DNA from 2 places in the Brevundimonas sp. SL161 genome. Region 1 is predicted to be linked to the other one. Evidence: predicted binding sites of a transcription regulator. Region 1 holds the regulator's gene; the other holds the start of a gene.
What was found. The regulator HrcA, encoded in region 1, represses chaperone genes, less so after heat shock. The targets are predictions, from matches to a motif close to GTTAGCANTCNNNNNNNNNGANTGCTAAC.
Positions count from the first base shown of each region.

Region 2: groES (co-chaperone GroES) is a predicted target of HrcA. The motif match lies at 4,005-4,033, and genes of this name have one in related genera.

Region 1 covers NZ_JAFCVJ010000006.1:15,770-23,378, reverse strand. The annotation lists gene truB (tRNA pseudouridine(55) synthase TruB) at 1-11, shown strand, start outside; gene rpsO (30S ribosomal protein S15) at 27-296, shown strand; gene pnp (polyribonucleotide nucleotidyltransferase) at 542-2,779, shown strand; gene ACP7AU_RS06530 (hypothetical protein) at 2,845-3,231, opposite strand; gene rph (ribonuclease PH) at 3,525-4,259, opposite strand; gene hrcA (heat-inducible transcriptional repressor HrcA) at 4,394-5,458, shown strand; gene grpE (nucleotide exchange factor GrpE) at 5,455-6,084, shown strand; gene ACP7AU_RS06510 (dienelactone hydrolase family protein) at 6,218-7,117, opposite strand; gene ACP7AU_RS06505 (alpha-ketoglutarate-dependent dioxygenase AlkB family protein) at 7,194-7,609, opposite strand, start outside.
Region 2 covers NZ_JAFCVJ010000006.1:118,035-125,643, reverse strand. The annotation lists gene ACP7AU_RS07045 (GNAT family N-acetyltransferase) at 1-1,325, shown strand, start outside; gene ACP7AU_RS07040 (hypothetical protein) at 1,315-1,770, shown strand; gene groL (chaperonin GroEL) at 1,956-3,608, opposite strand; gene groES (co-chaperone GroES) at 3,664-3,948, opposite strand; gene ACP7AU_RS07025 (hypothetical protein) at 4,212-4,757, shown strand; gene pgi (glucose-6-phosphate isomerase) at 4,788-6,383, opposite strand; gene ACP7AU_RS07015 (hypothetical protein) at 6,469-6,915, shown strand; gene ACP7AU_RS07010 (redoxin family protein) at 6,916-7,575, opposite strand; gene ACP7AU_RS07005 (protein-disulfide reductase DsbD family protein) at 7,600-7,609, opposite strand, start outside.

The DNA of each region.
Region 1 (7,609 bases):
TCAATCTCTAATTCTGGAGAAACACGATGTCGATTACGCCAGAGCGTAAGAACGAAGTCATCGCCGAGAACGCCCGCACTGCAGGCGATACCGGTTCGGCCGAGGTCCAGGTCGCGATCCTTTCGGAACGCATCGCCAACCTCACCGAGCACTTCAAGACGCACAAGAAGGACAACCACTCGCGCCGCGGCCTGCTCAAGATGGTCTCGCAGCGTCGTCGCCTTCTGGACCACCTGACCAAGGTCGATAAGGAGCGTTACACCGCCCTGATCACCAAGCTGAACCTGCGCCGCTAAGCGCAGTTCTGCGGAACAGTTTCGAGGCGCGGGCCACGTCCGCGCCTCTTTCCGCATCCAGAGACCAGCCGCGCACCACGGTTTTTACTGGTGCAGACGCGAGGGCCAGAGCGGTCCTCTTTAACTCCCGGATCGATCGCGATGGCGCGGCGGTCCATGGATCGAAGGACTGAACGCCCGACGCATCCAGCCCCACTGATGGGAACCCGCGCGGAATACGCCGCCCGGGCTACGAAAGACGAAACATGTTCGATATCAAACGCAAGACGATCGACTGGGCCGGCCGCCCGCTGACCCTGGAAACGGGCCGTATCGCCCGCCAGGCCGACGGCGCCGTTCTGGCCACCTATGGCGAGACCATCGTCCTCGCCACTGTCGTCTACGGTCGCGCGCCCAAGCCGGGCCTGGATTTCTTCCCGCTGACCGTCAACTACCAGGAAAAGACCTTCGCCGCCGGCAAGATCCCGGGCGGCTATTTCAAGCGTGAAGGCCGTCCGACCGAGAAGGAGACCCTGGTCTCTCGCCTGATCGACCGTCCGATCCGCCCGCTGTTCGTCAAGGGCTTCAAGAACGAGACCCAGGTCGTCATCACCGTGCTGCAGCACGATCTCGAGAACGATCCCGACATCGTCGGCATGGTCGCCACCTCCGCCGCCCTGACCCTGTCGGGCGTGCCCTTCATGGGCCCGATCGGCGCCGCGCGCGTCGGCTATATCGACGGCGAGTTCGTGCTGAACCCGACGCTGGACCAACTGCCCGACTCGCAGCTGGACCTTGTCGTTGCCGGCACCAAGGACGCCCTGATGATGGTCGAGTCCGAAGCCAAGGAACTGTCCGAGCAGATCATGCTGGACGCCCTGATGTTCGCCCATCGCGGCATGCAGCCGGTCATCGACGCCATCATCGAGATGGCTGAGCACGCCGCCAAGGATCCGTTCGACTTCTCGCCTGAGGACCACTCGGGCGTCGTCACCCAGATCCAGTCGCTGGTCGGCGAGGACATCAAGGCCGCCTACACCCATCCCGGCAAGCATGCCCGTCATGAAGCCGTCGGCGCCGCCAAGAAGAAGGCCTCGGCCGCTCTGGTGAAGACCGCCGAGAACCCGGACGGCGTCGATTCCGCCAAGTTCGGCGTCGCCTGGAAGGAATGCGAAGCCCACGTCCTGCGTCGCGACATCATCGACAACGCCCACCGCGTCGACGGGCGTGCACTCGACAAGGTCCGCGACATCGTTTCAGAAGTCGGCATCTTCCCGCGCACCCACGGTTCGGCCCTGTTCACCCGCGGTGAGACCCAGGCCATCGTGGTCGCCACCCTGGGCACCGGCGAAGACGAGCAATACGTCGACTCGCTGGCCGGCACCTACAAGGAGAAGTTCCTCCTGCACTACAACTTCCCTCCCTATTCGGTCGGCGAGACCGGACGTATGGGCGGCGCGGGCCGTCGGGAAATCGGTCACGGCAAGCTGGCCTGGCGGGCGATCCGTCCGATGCTGCCGACCGCGGAAGAGTTCCCCTATACGATCCGCATCGTGTCGGAGATCACCGAGTCCAACGGTTCGTCCTCCATGGCTTCGGTCTGCGGCGCCTCGCTGGCGCTGATGGACGCGGGCGTACCCCTGAAGAAGCCCGTCTCGGGCATCGCCATGGGCCTGATCCTGGAGCCGTCGGGCGAGTTCGCCATCCTGTCGGACATCCTGGGTGACGAAGATCACCTGGGCGACATGGACTTCAAGGTCGCCGGCACGCGTGACGGCATCACCTCGCTGCAGATGGACATCAAGGTCGCCGGCATCACCGAAGAGATCATGAAGAAGGCCATCGCCCAGGCGTCGGCCGGTCGTCTTCACATCCTCGATGAGATGGACAAGGCCATCGACGGCGCCCGCACCGAACTGGGCGAATACGCGCCGAAGATCGAATCCATCAAGGTTCCGGTCGACAAGATCCGCGACATCATCGGCACCGGCGGCAAGATCATCCGCGAGATCGTCGAAAAGACCGGCGCCAAGATCAACATCGAGGACGACGGCACGGTGAAGATCGCTGCCTCGGATCAAGAGAAGATCGACGCCGCCAAGAACTGGATCTCGTCGATCGTGTCCGAGCCCGAGCCCGGCATGATCTACTCCGGCAAGGTCGTGAAGGTCGTCGACTTCGGCGCCTTCGTGAACTTCTTCGGCGCCAAGGACGGCCTGGTCCACGTGTCCCAGATCTCGCTGGAACGCGTCGCCAACCCGGCCGACGTCCTGTCCGAGGGTCAAGAGGTCAAGGTCAAGTTCCTCGGCTTCGACGATCGCGGCAAGACCAAGCTCTCGATGAAGGTCGTCGACCAGTCGACGGGTGAAGACCTGACGGACAAGATCAATGCCGAACGCGCCGAACGCGGCGAGCCTGCCCTGACCGAGGACACCGGCGGCGGCGGCAAGAAGCGTGAAGGCGGTGGAGGCGATCGCGGTCGCAGCCGTCCGCGTCGCGACTAAACGTCGGCGTTAGCCCTGAAATGAACGAGGCCCCGCTGGCAACGGCGGGGCCTTTTTCTATGGGGTCAGGCCGAGCACTCGGCGGGCCGGGCCTCGCCCGGACCGTATTGGCCGCAGGAGCGGTCGATCTCGTCCTGGATCAGGGTGCAGGAGTTGGCGGGATTGCATGGCGGGTGGCTGGCCGGGCTGACCATGGTGCAGCGCTCCGCCAGCCTGACAGCGGCGGCCTCGCCGATGCTGTCCGCGCAGGTCCGATCGGCGGCGCCCAACAGCTCGCCCTCGGGCGACGAGGCTTCTTCCTGGGGCGGAGCGTCGTCTGGCATGACCGGCGTCTGTTCGACGGTGGCTTCCGCGGTCGCGGTCTCTTCTGCGGCCGGAGCCGTCTCGGGCGAGCCGCAGGCGGCGAGCGACAGGCCGAACGCAAGGGCAAGGGCGGCGGGCACACGAACCATGGCGGCGTCTCCGGGCGATCTGGAAGGCGCGACGATGACGCTGTTCTCCGTTGCTGGAAAGCCCGTTCTCGTCCGCGAAAAACACCCTGACGAAACGGACCTAACGGACGAAACCTTTGGTCTTTCTCAACAGAATCAGAAGGTTGCTGTTTCGAGCCTTGTCACTCCCCGGAGGGTTCTCCGACAGGGCGGACGAAACGGCGCTGGATCGTCAAAGACCCCCCTCAGATCTGGGATACGACCGCGCATCCGCAAGGCGTGGACAAGAATAAATTCACACCCGGGGTGGAAGCTCAGCGCTGGCGGGCGAGCGCCTCGTCCACCGCGGCCTTCTGCAGCTTGAACAGGTCGTTGCAGCCCGCCTCGGCCAGTTCGAAAAGACGGTCGAATTCGGGGCGTGAGAAGCCGCGCTTCTCGCCGGTCGCCTGGATCTCGACGATGGTTCCCGAGCCGGTCAGGACGAAGTTGCCGTCGGCTTCGGCGTTGGAATCCTCCTCGTAGTCGAGGTCGGCCACGGGCGTATCAGCGAAGATGCCGCAGGAAATGGCCGCGACCTGATCGAGAATCGGATCGGCCTTCAGCACGCCTTCGGCCCGCAGGTAGCCCAGCGCCGAGGCCATCGCGACCCAGGCACCGGTGATCGAGGCGGTGCGGGTGCCGCCGTCGGCCTGGATGACGTCGCAGTCGATCAGCACCTGACGCTCGCCCAGCGCCTTGAGGTCGACGACGGCGCGCAGGGAGCGGCCGATCAGCCGCTGGATTTCCTGCGTGCGGCCCGACTGCTTGCCGGCGGCGGCCTCACGCTTGCCGCGCGTGTGGGTGGCGCGAGGCAGCATGCCGTATTCGGCGGTGACCCAGCCCTGACCAGTGTTGCGCATCCAGCCGGGCACTTTTTCCTCGATCGAGGCGGTGACCAGGACCTTGGTATGGCCGAACGAGACCAGGCAGGAGCCCTCGGCGTAACGGTTTACGCCGGTCTCCAGCGTCACGGCGCGGAGCTGGTCTGGGGTGCGTTCGGAGGGTCGCATGACGGGTATCCTGAAGGTCGGTATTGCATTGGCGTATCGAGCGGCGGTGCTTATCCTGAAAGGGTGAGCCTGTATCCCCCCAACCTCCCCGTGCGATCGGGTCGCCGCCCGTGAGGCCGCCGCTCAGCCCCCTGATGACGCCCCACTACGCCGGCTTGGCCGCGCTGGACCAGCGGGCGCGGGATATCTTCAGGAGCGTGGTGGAGACCTATCTCGAGACCGGGGAGCCGGTGGGGTCGCGAACTGTGTCGAAAGGCGGGGTGCATCTGTCGCCCGCCTCGATCCGCAACACGATGCAGGATCTCACTCTGGCGGGGTTGCTGGCGGCGCCGCACACCTCGGCGGGGCGAATCCCGACCCATGCCGGCCTGCGCCTGTTCGTGGAGGGCCTGCTGGAGATCGGCGACGTCGGGACCGAGGAGCGACGCGAAATCGACGCCCGTCTGCTCGGGCGCGGCAAGGGCTTCGAGGAGGCGCTGAACGAGGCCACGGCCCTGCTGTCGGGTCTGGCGGGCGGGGCCGGCATCGTCGCCAGTCCGGTGCGGGACTCGGGCGTCAAACATGTGGAGTTCGTGGCCCTGGGCTCGGGTCAGGCGCTGGCGGTACTGGTTGCCGATGACGGGACGGTCGAGAACCGGCTTATGCCGCTGGCCGCCGGCGTGACGCCGTCGATCCTCCAAGAGGCCTCGAACTTCCTTTCGGCCCGCATGAAGGGCAGGCTCCTGTCCGAGGCGCGTCTGGAGATGGGGGCGGAACTGGCCGCCGCGCGCAGCGAACTGGACGCCACCGCCGCCCGTCTGGTCGAGGACGGGCTGGCGGCCTGGTCGGGCGGGGCGGATCGTCAGCGGTCGCTGATCGTGCGGGGGCGCGCCAACCTGTTGCAGGACGCTGGCGCCGCTGAGGATCTGGAAAAGGTCCGGGTCCTGTTCGACGATCTGGAGCAGAAGGAACAGCTGATCGGCCTGCTCGACGGGGTCGATGCGGCGCAGGGAGTGCGGATTTTTATCGGGGCGGAAACGCGACTGTTTTCGCTTTCGGGTTCCGCCGTCGTCGCGGCGCCCTATATGACGGGCCGACAACGGGTTCTGGGCGCCATCGGCGTGATCGGACCCGCAAGACTGAACTATGCCCGCATCATCCCGTTGGTGGACTACACCGCGCGGGTGCTGGGGCGCATCCTGGACGGACAAGACACGTGACCGATACCCAAGACCCGAACTACGATGCCGAGCTGGACGAAGCCCTGGCCAACGCCGAGGCAGGTCTGGACTCTGGCCCGGCGGACGATCTCGGCCCGCTGGACGCCATGATCGCCGAGCGCGACCAGTGGAAGGATCGCGCCATGCGGGCGGCGGCTGAGGCGGACAACGTCAAGCGCCGCACCGAGACCCAGATGAACGACGCCCGCGCCTTCGCGATCCAGCGCTTCGCCAAGGACCTGCTGGGCGTGGCCGACAATCTGGAGCGCGCCCTGATGGCTGCGCCCAAGGACGCCGACGCCGGCGAGGCCGGTCTGGTGACCGGTCTGGAGCTGACGCAGAAGTCCCTGTTGCAGGCCTTCGAGACCAACGGGCTGAAGCGCGTCGCCCCGGGGCCGGGCGAGGCTTTCGACCCGCACCTGCACCAGGCCATGATGGAACAGCCCTCGGCCGAGGTTCCGGGCGGCAGCATCCTCGTGACCATGCAGGCCGGCTACGAACTGTTCGGCCGCACCGTGCGTCCGGCCATGGTCGTGGTGGCGGCCAAGGGGTCGGGTCCGCAAGGCGGCAATCCCTATGGCGCAGCGCCCGGGGCCAACGGCGGGTCCTTCGACGGCAAGGCGTAGTCCCGATCCTCCCCCAATGGGGGAGGTGGCTCGAAGCGAAGCGTAGAGACGGAGGGGCCCCGGTTCAGATGCGGAGTCTGCGGCCGGCCCCCTCCACCGCTCCGCGGTCCCCCTCCCCCAACGGGGAGGAATTCTACTTAAGCTTCGCCTCGAACAAGGCCAGCAGTCGGGCCCAACCGTCGGCGGCCTCGGTCGCGCGATAGGAAGCCCGGTAGTCGGCGTGGAATCCGTGGGGGGCGTCGGGGTAGAGTTTGATACCGCTCTCGGTGGCGCCCGCGGCCTCCAGCGCCGCCTGCATGGCGGCGATGGAATCGTTGGGGATGCCCTGGTCCTGGCCGCCGTAGTTGCCGATGACGACGCCCTTCAGGTCGTCGGCCAGATCGACCGGGAAGGGCTGGCCCGCGGCGACCTGTTCGGGCGTGGCGGTCGGCGAGGGGGCCAGACGGCCGTACCATGCGACGCCGGCGTCGATCGCGGCGAAGCGGGCGGCGGCCTGCCATACGACCTTGCCGCCCCAGCAGAAGCCGGTGATCCCGACCTTGTCGACATTGGCCCACAGCTGGCCCGAGGCCCATTCCAGGGTGGCGTTGATGTCGCCCATGACCTGTTCGTAGCCAGCGGCGCCGACGATGGCCTGGATGCGCTGCATGTCGGCGAGCGGGGCCGGATCCTCGACGCGGACGAAGAAGGCCGGGGCGATGGCGACGTAACCGGCCTTGGCCAGACGGCGGCAGACGTCCTGGATATAGGCGTGCAGGCCGAAGATTTCCGACACGACGATCACAACGGGGAAGGGCCCATCGCCTTCGGGGCGGGCGACATAGGCCGGCAGGTCGAAGTCGTCGGCGGAGGGATAGGAGACCATCGCCGTCGCCAGGCCCTCGGAATCGGTCGTGATCGGCTGGGCTTCCTGGGCCAGGGCGGCGACCGCATAGCCGGTGAACATGGCTCCCGCCGTCAGCCCGCCGAGGGATCGGCGCGAGAACCGGAAATCGTCGGCGTTCTGGCCTTCGGGGCGGATCAGGATGGTCATGGGCGCTTCCTCCGGGATTTTCCGTGGCGGACTGTGACGAGACCGCGCGGTTCCGTCGAGTCACCGCCCTGTGACCTTACGCCGCCCGGCGAAGGGTCAGGTTGATCCGCCCGCCGCCGGGCATCAGCCGCGACGAGCCGGCCACCAGTCGATCGATCCCATGGCGCGCCAGTCGAGCGGGGCCGGTCAGGGCGCAGACGTCGCCTGACGCCAGTTTCAACGACCGGGTCGGCCCCTTGCCCGCCGGGCCGATGCGGAAGACGGCGGTGTCGCCCAGCGACACCGACAGGACCGGGGCGCAGAGGTCGGCCTCGTCCCTGTCCTGATGCAGCCCCATGCGGGCGTCCTCACGGTAGAGATTGATAAGGCAGGCGTCGGGCGGCCCGGGCCAGCCGGTCAGCTCGGCCCACAGGTTCAGAAGGACGGGCGGGATCGGCGGCCAGGGCGCGCCGGTCTCGGGATGGGTCGGCTGGTAGCGGTAGCCCGCACGGT
Region 2 (7,609 bases), 100 kb from region 1:
GTCGAGACGGCGTCCTTTCCGCTCAAGACGAGTCTGATCTTCATCACCTTGCCGAGGCCATTCTGTCCGGCGTCGATGGACTGATCACCGCCGAAAAAGCGATCATCCGGGCAGATTCGAAATTGCGGGCGGACTACGGGCTGAGCGTTTGGGGGACTGATGCCTTCGCCGCCCTTATTCCAACGTTCTCGCAACCGATGGCGGCCGTCCGTGCGGAGCACGACCTTCTTTTTCGAGCGGAAGTCCACGACGCTGATCTCGAGCACTTCCTGGTGCGACGCGGCGTCCCTGCGGAAGCCCTTGCATCGTTTCGCAGAAAGGACGCCGCCGATAAGCGCTTCAGCGCTGTCGGTGTTCGAGAAGACGGTCACCTGATCGCAGCAGCTCTCTATCAGGCGCCCGCTGGGCCCAAAGGCTTCGCTAGAGTCCTCGTCGCCGGCGACGATCACCATCCGTCGATAGCAACGGCCGCAGACTATGTTCTTGAGCATCATGTCCGGCTGGCTGCCGGCAAACGGCCGGCGCGGGTCGAACTCGTCGACGTTCCCGGTCAGTCAACGGTTCGACGCGCGGCGATTGCAAACGGCTTCCTCGCTCAAGCGGGTAGCTCTGGCCTACAGAAGATCGCGCTCGGGACTGCTGTCATCCCGACTTCTTGGGCGGAATGCCGACGCGCGCTCCTCACGTGCGCGAACGCGGAGGTGCCAGCGCAAATGCCGTCGTTTGGGCATAACGAACAGTCCATCGAGCTCACAGCTGACGGACGCACCAACTCGCTCAGCTTGGTAGATTTAGAGTCGGTTCTCTCGCCCGCCCTCTTCCTCCTGCCTGGCCGCTCGGCTGCAATCGTTCCTATTCAGCGGGTCTGGGCCGACGACCTATTGGGCGGGATCCAACTACCTCTTTTTCCGAAGCCCGAGGCCGCCCTCCGATCTCGTCGCGTCTATTTCTCATCGCCTCGGAACGCGGCAACCCTGGTGCGGGGGCGACCGATCATATTTTACGAGTCGGGAAAGGGCCTCGGGCGGTCTGCCGCAATCGCGGTGGCCCGAGTTAGCCGGGCTGAAGTGATCCAAAAGGATCGAGCACCAGAGGAGCTACTTCAAGCTGCTGTCGTGCGTGGGCGAGCGTTGAACCGTTTGACGAAAGATACGACCGTTCTTGCCGTATGGTTCGATAACATTATGCCTTTCGCAACGCCCGTGTCGTTTGCTCAGCTGAAGGTCCTCGGCGTCGACGACAAAACGAACCTTGTCCGCAGTCGGGAAATCGACGCAGAGACCGCATCGAAGATTATTGGAGCCGGACGTCCGCATGCCACGTGAAGACATGATCATGCTGTCCGTCTCGCCAACGTACGCTCGCCCGATCGTATCTGGGGCAAAGTCGGTGGAGCTCCGGCGCCGAGCGCCTCGTATCGCAGACGGAACCCGAGCGTGGCTCTACTCGACGCTGCCCGTTGGAGAAATTGTAGCGCTCCTGAAAATCGATACGGTCGTCGAAGCTCCCATTGCTGAGCTGTGGGAACTCTATGGCCCCAAAGCGTCCATCTCAAAGGCTGCGTTTGATAGCTACTTTGCCGGGCTGGAGTCCGGGGCCGCTCTGATTATCGGCGACGTTCAACCATTGAAAACACCAATCTCTTTGCAAGAAATGAGACGTCACGGAGCGTTTCACCCGCCTCAGTTTTATAGCCGCGTTTCACCTGAGGCGGCGGCAAAGCGATTGGCGTCCAGTGAGCTCTATCCGCCAGTTCGACTCGTCGCCTAGACGAGGCGGCTCATTCTGGAGCTGCACCGCCGGGCCGTCCAAGAGATGCTCTATCGTCAGACGGACCGACAAAGAAAAAGGGCGGGTCCGTTTCCGGACCCGCCCTCTTCATTTCAGTCGGTGACTGAGCCATGGACCCCGGCCTGCGCCGGGGCGTCCGGGCGGCGTAAACGCCGCCCTTCCGCTTAGAAGTCCATGTCGCCCATGCCGCCCATGCCGCCGCCGCCCATGCCGCCGGAGCCGCCGCCCGAGCCCTTTCTGGGAGCATCGGCCACAGCGGCCTCGGTGGTGATCAGGATGCCGGCGACCGACGCAGCATCTTGCAGCGCGGTGCGGACGACCTTGGCCGGGTCGATCACGCCCATGGCGACCAGGTCGCCGTACTCTTCCGTCTGGGCGTTGAAGCCGAAGGTGAGCGAGGGGTTCTCGAGCACCTTGCCGACCACGATCGAGCCTTCGACGCCGGCGTTCTCGACGATCTGACGGATCGGGGCCTGGATGGCGCGACGGATGATGGCGATGCCGGCGGTCTGGTCGGCGTTGTCGCCTTTAAGACCTTCCAGCGCCTTGGTCGCCTTCAGCAGGGCGATGCCGCCGCCGGGGACGATGCCTTCTTCAACCGCGGCCCGCGTGGCGTTCAGGGCGTCGTCGACGCGGTCCTTCTTTTCCTTGACCTCGACTTCGGTCGAGCCGCCGACGCGGATGACCGCGACGCCGCCGGCCAGCTTGGCCAGACGTTCCTGCAGCTTTTCCTTGTCGTAGTCCGAGGAGGTGTCCTCGATCTGCTTCTTGATCTGGCCGATGCGGGCCTCGATGGTTTCCTTCTCACCGGTGCCGTCGACGATGGTGGTGTCGTCCTTGGTGATGGTGACCTTCTTGGCCTTGCCGAGCATGTCGATGGTGACGTTCTCGAGCTTGATGCCCAGGTCTTCCGAGATGACCTGGCCGCCGGTCAGGACGGCGATGTCCTCCAGCATGGCCTTGCGGCGGTCGCCGAAGCCCGGAGCCTTGACGGCGGCGACGCGCAGGCCGCCGCGCAGCTTGTTGACGACGAGCGTGGCCAGGGCCTCGCCCTCGATGTCCTCGGCGATGATCAGCAGCGGACGGCCCGACTGGACCACGGCTTCCAGGATCGGGAGCATGGCTTGCAGCGACGACAGCTTCTTCTCGAACAGCAGGATCAGAGGCTCTTCGAGTTGAACCTCCATCTTGTCGGCGTTGGTGATGAAGTAGGGCGACAGATAGCCGCGGTCGAACTGCATGCCCTCGACGACGTCCAGCTCGGTCTCGGCCGTCTTGGCCTCTTCAACCGTGATGACGCCCTCGTTGCCGACCTTTTCCATGGCCCTAGCGATCATCTCGCCGACCTCGACGTCGCCGTTGGCGGAGATGGTGCCGACCTGGGCGATCTCGGAGTTGTTCGAGACCTTCTTGGCCGAGGCCTTGATGTCGGCGAGGACGGCCGTGACGGCCTTGTCGATGCCGCGCTTCAGATCCATCGGGTTCATGCCGGCGGCGACGGCCTTGAGGCCTTCCTGCACGATCGATTGCGCCAGGACGGTCGCGGTGGTGGTGCCGTCACCCGCCTTGTCGTTCGTCTTCGAAGCGACTTCGCGGATCATCTGGGCGCCCATGTTCTCGAAGGCGTCTTCCAGCTCGATCTCTTTGGCGACCGAGACGCCGTCCTTGGTCGAGCGCGGGGCGCCGAAGGACTTCTGGATCACGACGTTGCGGCCCTTGGGACCCAGGGTCACCTTGACGGCGTTGGCGAGGACGTTGACGCCGCGCAGCATCTTGTCGCGCGCATCGGTGTTGAACTGTACGATCTTGGCAGCCATGTGAGGCAGCTCCTAAATATTGAATTCGTTGAAGAAGGTCGGACGATCGGTGTGCTTACAGCACGCCCAGGACGTCGGATTCCTTCATGATGATCAGGTCTTCGCCCTCAAGCTTTACTTCCGTACCCGACCATTTGCCGAACAGGATGCGGTCGCCGGCCTTCAGTTCGAGGGCGTTGACCGTGCCGCGCTCGTCACGAATGCCGGGGCCGACGGAGACGACTTCGCCTTCCTGGGGCTTTTCCTTTGCGGTGTCGGGGATGATGATCCCACCCTTGGTCTTGGATTCTTCTTCCACGCGCTTGACCAGCACGCGGTCGCCGAGAGGACGAAACGCCATCTGTGTATTCTCCAGTGAAGACTTCAAAAGTTCATCGTCGCGGCTCGGAGGCGGCTTTTGGCAGCCGGGCCCCACGAGTGCTAACGCGGAGCGGAAGTAGGGTCGCGGCCCAGCAGCGTCAAGACGTGCGCGCTCGATGAACGCCAGATGAACGGGAATTCAATTCAGCCGTTCAGGTTCACGAGCGCAGCAATGGATTTCGTCGGTCACCGTTCGCCCGGGTGGGAGAGCAGGCTTCACTGACCGCCTTGGAGGGCCAGAGAATGAAGATGTTTCGGATGATCGCTGTCGGCGCGGCCGCCCTGACCCTGAGTGCCGTCGCCATGCCGGCCGCCGCCCAGAACTACGGTCGCGGCCATGACCGGCACGATCGGAACGACGACGGCGATGTGGTCGCAGGGCTGGTGGTCGGCGCGGTCGTCGGCGGGATCGCCGGCGCCGTGCTCGGCGACGGCGACGATCTCTATGTCGCCGGCGGAGCCCTGGCCGGGGCGGCTCTGGGCGCGGCGGCGGCCAGCGACGACGACCGTCGCGGCTATCGCTCCTATGGCGGGAGCAGCTACGGCTACAGCTACGGTTCGGGCTACGGTTACGGCAACAGTGGATACCGCTCCGACTGTAACTACTGGCGGGACGGCCGCTGCTGGCGCAATCGCGGCCACTGGGAACGCGAGCACGGCATCAACAGCCGCGAGCGGGGCTGGGATCGCCGCGACGACCGCAGGGATGATCGCCGCGAATGGCGCTCGGATCGCCGGGACGATCGCCGGGACGACCGGCGCGACGAACGCCGCTGGCGCAACTACTGAGACCTGAAGCGGGCCCTTCGGTGCCCGTTTCTACATCAGGCGGGTGAGCAGTGACGCGGTCGAGGGATCGAGCGTCGCCGACGGTCCGCCGGCCGAGACATCCTTCAAGATCGCCCTGGCCAACACCTTGCCCAGTTCCACCCCCCACTGGTCGAAGGAGTTGATGTCCCAGATCACGCCTTCGACGAAGGTCTTGTGCTCGTAGAGGGCCAGAAGGGCGCCCAGCGTCCCGGGCGTCAGACGCTCCATGGCGATGGCGGTCGAGGGTCGATTGCCGGGGAAGGTCTTGTGCGTTGCCAGCCGGTCGGCCTCGGCCGCATCCGCGCCGGAGGCGATCAGTTCAGCCCGCGCCTCCTCCGTCGTCTTGCCCAGCATCAGCGCCTGACCCTGGGCCAGAGCATTCGACCACAGCGGGCTTTCAGGCGCGTCGGCGTGCGTCTTCGCCACAATGACGAACTCGGCCGGGACGACCTGCGGCCCCTGGTGAATCTGCTGAAAGAAGGCGTGCTGGCCGTTGGTGCCGGGCTCGCCGAAGATGACGGGGCAGGTCTGGCGCTTCACGGGCGAGCCGTCGCGATGCACCCGCTTGCCGTTCGACTCCATCTCCAACTGCTGCAGGAAGGAGGGCAGCCGACGCAGGGCGTGGGCGTAGGGGGCGACTGTGCGGGCCGGCCGGTTGATGCCGTCGACGTTCCATATCTGGGCCAGGGCCATCAGGACGGGGGCGTTCTTCTCAAGCGGCGCCGAAACGAAATGCTCGTCCATGGCCGCAGCGCCGGACAGCATGGCGTCGAACACGTCCGGCCCCAGGGCGATGACGCAGCTCAGGCTGACCGCTGACCACAGGGAGTAACGACCGCCGACCCAGTCCCGGAAGGCGAAGGTGCGGGCGCAGCCGAAAGCCTTGGCCTTGTCCGGCGCGGCGGTCACCCCGATGAAATGCCTGTCGCGGCCGGCCTCGGGCAGGCCGGCCGCCAGCCAGGCCCTGGCGGCCTCGGCATTGGCGAGGGTTTCCTGGGTGGTGAAGGTCTTGGAGACGACGACGACCAGGGTCGTCTCGGGAGCGAGGCCGGTCAGGGCCTCGGCCATGTCACGCGGATCGATGTTGGCGACGAAGCGCAGGTCGATCTGCGGGTCGACAGGACGAAGCCCGTCCCAGACGACACGGGGACCGAGATCCGAGCCGCCGATGCCGATGTGGACGATGGCCTTGAAGGGCTTGCCGGTCGCGCCCGTCTCGGCGCCCGAGCGGACGGCGGTCGCATAGGCGGCCATGTCGGCGCGGACGGCGTCGACCCCGGCGGAGACGGCTTCGCCGAGGGCGTGGAAGTCGGCCCCCGTCGCCGCGCGCAGGGCGGGGTGGAGGACGGCGCGGCCCTCGGTGAAGTTGATCGCCTCGCCGCCGAACAGCCGTGCCCTTGCCGCTTCGACTCCGGCCGAACGGGCCAGGTCCAGACAGGTCTCGAAGGCGGCTTTTGTCCAGCTCTGCTTGGACAGGTCGAGGTAGAGACCCGCCGCCTCGACTGTCATCCGAGCCAGCCGATCCGGGTCAGCCGCGAACTGGTCGACGATGAGGGCGTCGGCATCCCGCGCCGCGGCGACATCGAAGGCGGTCCAGTCGGTCATGCGAACATATCCCCTTAATCAAGGTCTCGTTTACGGGTGGGGCGTAGACCGGTTCAATCGTAGATTCGCGAAAAGGTCGTTCACCATGTCCTGTGGCATCGCCATCGCCGCCGCCCTCCTGCTGAGCGACCCCAATGTGGTCCTGGCCGCCGCCGAGCCGGCTGCGGTGGCCGGAGCGCCGGTCTCGGTCGCCTCCGAGCCCCTGTTCATCGACATCGTCAGCCGCGCCGGCGCCCTGAAGACCGTCGTCGAGGGCTGGAACGGCGTGCTGACCGACTTCGACGTCTTCAAGCTTGAGGCGCAGGAACTCGCCGCTCTCGACATGCAGGCACATCTGATCCTCAAGGAGCGCGGCACGGACGGCGACCTGAAATGCATCCTGCGCGGCATTTCCGAGGACATCCCGCTGAAACTCGGGGCTGTGGAAGCCGCCGCCACGGACGAGGCCCGCGCCACCGCCCTGTCGGAACTGTCCTATCTGCTGAACGACAATGTCGAGGTCATCACGGCGCCGCCCCAGCCCGAGGTCTGATCAGGCCTCTTCCGGGTATTTGATCGAACAACCATAGGGCTGGGCGTAGGCCGTGCGAACGGGCCGGCCGGCTTCCACGTCCTCGAGCGCCGCGCGCACGAAATTGTTCGCGCCTTCCAGATCCTCGACCGTGTTGGTCGGACGGTCGTCGATCCCGCCCGTGAACAAGATGCGGCCATCTCCGTCGATCACCCGCATGTCGGGCGTCGTCATCGCGCCGTAAGCCTTGCCGACCGCTCCCTCGGGATCGAGCAGCAGATGGATCGAGGCGGCGTTGTTACGGGTCCACCAGGCGCGGGCCCCTTCGCCCTCGACATGGCCCTGTTTGCCCGGCGCGGACGAGATGACGGTCAGCCAGACCACGCCGTCGGCGACGGCCTCGCGCTGCAGGGCCTGCATGGCCCCTGAGGAATAATGTTTCTGGACATAGGGGCAGCCCTCGTTGGTCCATTCGATGACGACAGTCTTGCCCCGGAAGTCGGCGAGGGAACGCGCGACCCCTTCGCTGTCGATCAGGGTGAAGGCGGGGGCGACCTGGGCCCGACCGGTCGTCGCCACGGCGGGGGTCGCCCCGGTCGCCGGAGCGGCGGCGGGCGCCTCGGCCTGCTGGCAGGCGGCAAGGGTCAGAAGGACGGCGGCGAGGATGGGCAGGCGGTTCACGGCGGCGGTCTCCTTCGGGTCGGCTCAGGGGCGG